One region of the Streptomyces sp. NPDC002490 genome, then DNA from elsewhere that is predicted to be linked to it. Evidence: riboswitches for the same ligand, from Rfam matches in the RefSeq annotation. Region 1 holds a riboswitch; the other holds the start of a gene.
What was found. Region 1 has a riboswitch for glycine ahead of gcvP (aminomethyl-transferring glycine dehydrogenase). Riboswitches for the same ligand answer to the same signal wherever they lie in the genome.
Positions count from the first base shown of each region.

Region 2: it holds a riboswitch for glycine, as region 1 does, so the genes downstream of both, gcvT (glycine cleavage system aminomethyltransferase GcvT) here and gcvP (aminomethyl-transferring glycine dehydrogenase) in region 1, are expected to answer to the same signal.

Region 1 covers NZ_JBEOWM010000062.1:9,575-12,973, reverse strand. The annotation lists gene gcvP (aminomethyl-transferring glycine dehydrogenase) at 1-1,827, opposite strand, end outside; glycine riboswitch at 1,999-2,094, opposite strand; gene ABT092_RS27530 (PRC-barrel domain-containing protein) at 2,207-2,590, shown strand; gene ABT092_RS27525 (DNA polymerase IV) at 2,500-3,399, opposite strand, start outside.
Region 2 covers NZ_JBEOWM010000005.1:78,728-82,126, forward strand. The annotation lists gene ABT092_RS04775 (enhanced serine sensitivity protein SseB) at 1-49, opposite strand, end outside; gene ABT092_RS04780 (AAA family ATPase) at 154-873, opposite strand; glycine riboswitch at 1,083-1,176, shown strand; glycine riboswitch at 1,177-1,297, shown strand; gene gcvT (glycine cleavage system aminomethyltransferase GcvT) at 1,330-2,445, shown strand; gene gcvH (glycine cleavage system protein GcvH) at 2,609-2,989, shown strand; gene glyA (serine hydroxymethyltransferase) at 3,011-3,399, shown strand, end outside.

The DNA.
Region 1 (3,399 bases):
GTTCGTCCCGTGCGCCGAGGAGGGGATCAGGCAGACCGTGCGCTGTTCCTCCCCGCGCGCCCGGTGGTAGCCGCGCACCGCGAGCAGGCCGGCCAGTTCGCCCTGCGACCCCGCGTTCGGCTGGAGGGACACCTTGTCGTAGCCGGTGACCTCGGCGAGCCGGTCCTCCAGTTCCCGGATCAGCGTCAGGTAACCCTGGGCCTGCTCGGCAGGGGCGAAGGGGTGCAGCTGCCCGAACTCCGGCCAGGTGACCGGTTCCATCTCGGTGGTGGCGTTCAGCTTCATCGTGCAGGAACCGAGCGGGATCATGCCCCGGTCGAGGGCGTAGTCCCGGTCGGAGAGCCGGCGCAGGTAGCGCAGCATCGCCGTCTCGGAGCGGTACTGGTGGAAGACGGGGTGCGTCAGGTAGTCGTCGGTGCGCAGCAGCGCCGCCGGCAGAGCGTCCGGGACCCTCGCGTCCAGGTCCTCGACGTCGGCGTCGGCTCCGAAGGCGGTCCAGACCGTCCCGAGTTGCTCGCGGGTGGTGGTCTCGTCGCAGGCCACGCCGACGTGGTCGGCGTCCACCAGCCGCAGGTTGACCCCGTCCTCGCGGGCCGCGGCCACGACGGCGGCGGCCCTGCCGGGCACCCGTGCCGTCACCGTGTCGAAGAACGCGCCGTGCACCACCTCGACACCGGCGGCCCGCAGGCCCGCCGCGAGGACCGCGGCGTAGCGGTGGGTGCGGCGGGCGATGGTCCGCAGGCCCTCCGGCCCGTGGTAGACGGCGTACATGCCGGCCATCACGGCGAGCAGCACCTGGGCGGTGCAGATGTTGCTGGTGGCCTTCTCGCGGCGGATGTGCTGTTCGCGGGTCTGGAGCGCGAGCCGGTAGGCGCGGTCGCCGTCGCGGTCGACGGACACGCCGACGAGCCGGCCGGGCAGGTTGCGGGCGAACTTCTCGTGCACCGCCAGGTAGCCGGCGTGCGGGCCGCCGAAGCCCATGGGCACGCCGAAGCGCTGGGTGGTGCCGACGGCGATGTCCGCGCCCAGTTCGCCGGGCGGGGTCAGCAGGGTGAGGGCGAGCAGGTCGGCGGCGACGGTGACGACGGCGCCCAGTTCGTGGGCCTGTTCGATGACGGGGCGCAGGTCGAGCACGGCCCCGGAGGCCCCCGGGTACTGGAGCAGGACGCCGGTGACGCCCCGCTCGGCGACCTCGGTGGGGATGCCGGCGGTCAGGTCGGCGACGACGACCTCCACCCCGGTCGGTTCGGCGCGGGTCCGGATGACGGCGACCGTCTGGGGCAGGGTGTCCGCGTCGACGAGGAAGACGCCGCCCTTGACCTTGCCGACCCGGCGGGAGAGTGCCATGGCCTCGGCGGCGGCGGTCCCCTCGTCCAGGAGGGAGGCTCCGGACGTGGGCAGCCCGGTCAGTTCGGCCACCGTCGTCTGGAAGTTCAGCAGGGCCTCCAGACGGCCCTGCGAGATCTCCGGCTGGTACGGCGTGTAGGCGGTGTACCAGGCCGGGTTCTCCATGACGTTGCGGAGGATGACCGGCGGGGTGAAGGTGCCGTAGTAGCCCAGGCCGATCATGGAGCCGAGGACGTCGTTGCGGTCGGCGAGGGAGCGCAGTTCGGCGAGGACATCGGCCTCGGTGCGGGCCGCGGGCAGGTCGAGCGCCTCGGCGTTCTTGATGACGTCGGGGACCGCGGTGGCCGTCAGCTCGTCCAGTGAGCCGTACCCGACCTGGGCGAGCATCTTGGCACGGGCTTCCGCATCGGGGCCGATGTGGCGCCGCTCGAACGGAATGCCCTGTTCGAGCTGGGAGAGCGGGGGACGGTTGACAGTCATTGCGGGGGCCTCCTGGTCGGTACGACCTGCGAGGGGCACCATGACGCGGGTGCCCGGACGGCCTCCCCCTCTGTCATCTCAACCTGAGAGCTTCACCGGGCGCGCGGCCCGACTTTCACCGTCGGTGAGGGCGGAGGTCCGGAAACCGCCCGCCCTGCTTTCCAGAGTGACCTCACCCGCGCGGTACTGGGGCCTGAGAGATTCCGGGGAGGATTTGCTCCTTCGGCGCCCCCGACCGTGGCCAGGGAGCTCTCCCGCACGGGGTCGACAGCCGCCTCCAGCCTACCAGCGGCTCTTCGCACGGGGCTTCGAGTGGCCGCCTGCGGAAATCTGCTCTTTCGTGGTGCTGACGGATGAGTTGCGACGAGCTGGAGGGCACGTGCAGACCGACATCGATCCGCGCAACCTGATCGGCCGCAAGGCGTTCGACCTCCACGGTGCGAGGATCGGCACGGTGGACGAGGTCTACCTCGACGACGCCACGGGAGTGCCGGAGTGGGCGGCGATCCGGACGGGTCTGTTCAGCCGGGACGCGTTCGTCCCCCTGGAGCCCAGCGAACTGGTGGCGGGCACCCTCCGGGTGCCCTTCGAGCGCGCCCTGATCAGGGACGCCCCGGACTTCGGCGTGGGGCGCCACCTCTCCCCCGAACAGGAGCTGCGGCTCTACCACCACTACGGGCTCGACGTGGCCTCTCCCGGCCCGGACGTCGGCGAGTGGGCCGCCGGCCCGGGGGACGAGCCCGAGCCGTCCGGGGAGAGGTAGCCGTCCGCCACCAGGGGGACCGGGTCGGAGGGGGTGAGGTCGGGGTCGTCCACGGCGAAGGTCCGCACCCGGCCCGGCGGGGAGTTTGGGGTCTCGAAGCGCACCGTCACCCGTCCCACCCCGCTGCCCTGGACCCAGCCCGGCCCGTGGACGGCGTGGTGGACGTCGTGTCCGGCCGCCCACCGGGAGGACGCACGGGCGGACGACACGGGGTCCTGCGGGCCTTCGGCCCCCGGATCGGCCTCCGTGTCGGCGGGCACCTCGGGCGGGTGCTCCCCGGCCGCCTGCGCGAACAGGTCCTCCTGGGTGTAGTCGGCGAGGCCGCTGACGCCCACGCCGAGGAGCCGCACGCCGCCGGTGGTGTCCACCGACTCCAGCAGGCGGCCGGCCGCCTCGCGGACCACCCTGGGGTCGTCGGTGGGCCCGCGCAGCGTCTCGGAGCGGGTGAGCGTCGAGAAGTCGTAGCGGCGCACCTTGAGCACCACGGTGCGGCCCGAATGGCCGGAGTCCCGCAGCCGTCGCACGCACCGTTCGGCGAGCCGCTGCACCTCCAGCCGCACCCGGGTCCGGTCGTGGATGTCGACGTCGTACGTGTCCTCCACGGACACCGACTTCGTCTCGCGTTCGGCCACCACCGGCCGCTCGTCGCGGGCGAGGGCCATCGCGTACAGGCCCGCTCCGTGGGCCTTGCCCAGCAGCCGCACCAGTTCGTCCTCGCCGGCCTCGGCGAGTTCGCCGACGGTGCTGATGCCCGCCCGGCGCAGGTGGTCGCCGGTGGCGGGCCCCACCCCCGGCAGCACCCGGACCGC
Region 2 (3,399 bases), on a different contig from region 1:
GCGGAGCCGGGACCGTGGGGGGCTGGGGTGTCTGGGCCGGAATCTCCATCGTCAACCACCTGCTCGTGCCGCGCTGCGTCTGCGCCAGGCACCCTAACGCGAAGCTCCGGGCGTCCGGCGCCCGTTCGGGCCGGGCGGCGGTGCCGTCCGGGCCTACGCGTCGAAGCGGACGGACCGCAGCGCCCCGCCCGCCGCCCGGTCCAGCAGCACCGCGGAGGCGCAGCCGGCCGGCAGCACCCCCCGCTGCGCGTCCCGCACCAGCCGGCCGATCGCCCGCCGGTGGCGGGCGAAGGCGTACCGGGACACGCCCCGGCCCCGTTGGCGCTGCCCGTCGAGGGCGGTGTCCGGCGCCACGTCGAGCAACAGCAGGTGCAGCCGGGTGCCGCGGGCCCGGGCCTCTCGGGCCAGCCAGCGGCGCACCCACGCCTGGGTGCCGCAGTCGTGGACCACCACGCTCTCCCCGGAGCGCAGCGCCCGCCGCAAGCCGGCGAAGTGCGCGACCCGCACCAGCGGCCGGTACAGGGCGTACGGCAGGGCGGCGGGCATCCGGCGGGCCCAGCGGTCGCGGGTGTCCTGGGAGTCGATGCGCCGCGCCGGGGCGACGGGGGTCGCGAGGGCGGCGCGGACGAGGCTGACGGAGGTGTCGCGGACCGTGCGCGACATCAGCGTGGACTTGCCGCTGCCCGGCAGCCCGGACACCACCACCAGGTCACCGGGGGCGAACCGGAGCGCGTGCGGCCCGCGGCCGGCCCGGTCCCGTAGGTCCCGGACCACCGCGGCGGCCCGCTCCGTGCGCGCCCGCGCGGCGGCGGCACCCGCCTGCTCGGGCAGCGCCACGCCAGCGGCGCTCGCGTACCCCCTCGTCGTGTTCACCGTGATCGTCCCCTCCAGTCCGTCACGTGAGCCTTCCCCGTAGAGTGTAAAGAGCCGGTAATTTCGCGGGTCCGGATCGCGTACGGATACGGCCACGGGTCCGTGACGGGGACCGCCCCGGACCGGTGCCGCGGGGTCGGGGGGACGCCACCCTGCCCAAGGCGGCGCGAGCGTGCAATGATGTGCCCGCCAACTGCATACCGGCCGCTTGAACCCGCGCGGGAGAGCCCCCGGCCGTACCGGGGCGCCGAAGGAGCAAGTCCCTCCCTTGAATCTCTCAGGCCCAGATACCGCGCGGGCGAGGCACATCTGAAAAGCGGACCGCGACGTCGTACGCGCGGTCCCACCCAAGGTGCAAACCGGGCCGCCGCCCAGCGGCGTGGCTCCCGGCGAACCTCTCAGGTCCGATGACAGATGGGGAGGACCATCTCGCCGTCATGCCCTGGGAGCACCTTCATGAGCACCGCCCCCCGCCGTACCGCGCTGGACGCGCTGCACCGATCGCTCGGTGCCACCATGACCGACTTCGCGGGCTGGGACATGCCCCTGCGCTACGGCAGCGAACGGGACGAGCACCACGCCGTGCGCACCCGCGCCGGACTGTTCGACCTCTCCCACATGGGGGAGATCACCGTCACCGGCCCGCAGGCGGTGGACCTGCTGGACCACGCGCTGGTCGGCAACCTCGGCACCGTCGCCACGGGGCGCGCCCGGTACACGATGATCTGCCGCGAGGACGGCGGCATCCTGGACGACCTGATCGTCTACCGCACCGGGGAGACGGAGTACCTGGTGGTCGCCAACGCCGGCAACGCCCAGACGGTGCTGGACGCGCTGCGCGAGCGGGCCGCGGGCTTCGACGCGGAGGTCCGCGACGACCGGGACGCCTACGCGCTGATCGCGGTGCAGGGCCCCGAGGCACCGGGCGTCCTGGCCGCCGTCACGGACGCCGACCTGGACGGGTTGAAGTACTACGCCGGGCTGCCCGGCACGGTCGCCGGGGTCCCCGCGCTGATCGCCCGCACCGGCTACACCGGTGAGGACGGCTTCGAACTCTTCGTCGCCCCCGAGCACGCGGAGGGCGTGTGGCGGGCGCTCACCGAGGCGGGCGCCCCGGTCGGGCTGGTGCCCTGCGGACTGTCCTGCCGGGACACCCTGCGCCTGGAGGCGGGCATGCCGCTGTACGGGCACGAGCTGACCACCGGGCTGACCCCCTTCGACGCGGGTCTCGGCCGGGTGGTGAAGTTCGAGAAGGAGGGCGACTTCGTCGGCCGGGCGGCGCTGGAGGCCGCCGCCGAGAAGGCCGCGGCGAACCCCCCGCGCAAGCTGGTCGGCCTGGTCGCCGAGGGCCGGCGGGTGCCGCGCGCCGGGTTCGCGGTGGTCGCGGACGGCACGGTGATCGGCGAGGTCACCTCGGGCGCGCCCTCCCCCACCCTCGGCCAGCCGATCGCCATGGCGTACGTCGACGCCGCGCACGCCGAGCCGGGCACCGCCGGGGTCGGGGTGGACATCCGCGGCACGCACGAGCCGTACCGGGTCGTGGCACTGCCCTTCTACCGCCGCCGGAAGTAGTTTCCGCGCGCACCACCGGGCCCGCCCGGATGCACCACGCTCCGGTTCCACCGGGCCCCCGCGCGGTACATGACGTCCGTCGGGCCGTGCGCTCCGACGCACGTCTCACATGCCAAGACATCCCGTTCCTCAGCACTCCCCCGCGTACAGGAGAATTCCCACCATGAGCAACCCCCAGCAGCTTCGCTACAGCAAGGAGCACGAGTGGCTGTCGGCCCCCGACGGCGAAGGCGTGGCCACGGTCGGCATCACCGAGTTCGCCGCCGGTGCGCTCGGTGACGTCGTCTACGCCCAGCTCCCCGAGGCGGGCCAGCAGGTGACCGCGGGCGAGACCTGCGGCGAGCTGGAGTCGACGAAGTCGGTCAGCGACCTGTACTCCCCGGTGACCGGCGAGGTCACGGAGTCCAACCAGGACGTGGTGGACGACCCGTCCCTGGTGAACTCCGCGCCCTTCGAGGGCGGCTGGTTGTTCAAGGTGCGCGTCGCGGCCGAGCCGGAGGACCTGCTCACCGCCGACGACTACACCGCCTTTTCCGCGGGCTGACCCACAACTAGGGATCATCTGATGTCGCTTCTGAACACGCCTCTGCACGAGCTGGACCCGGACGTCGCCGCCGCCGTCGACGCCGAACTGCGCCGCCAGCAGTCGACCCTGGAAATGATCGCGTCGGAGAACTTCGCCCCGGTCGCCGTCATGGAGGCCCAGGGCTCGGTGCTCACCAACAAGTACGCGGAGGGCTACCCGGGCCGCCGCTACTACGGCGGCTGTGAGCACGTCGACGTGGTCGAGCAGATCGCGATCGACCGGATCAAGGAGCTGTTCGGCGCCGAGCACGCCAACGTACAGCCGCACTCCGGTGCCCAGGCCAACGCGGCGGCGATGTTCGCGCTGCTCAAGCCGGGCGACACGATCATGGGTCTGAACCTCGCCCACGGCGGGCACCTGACCCACGG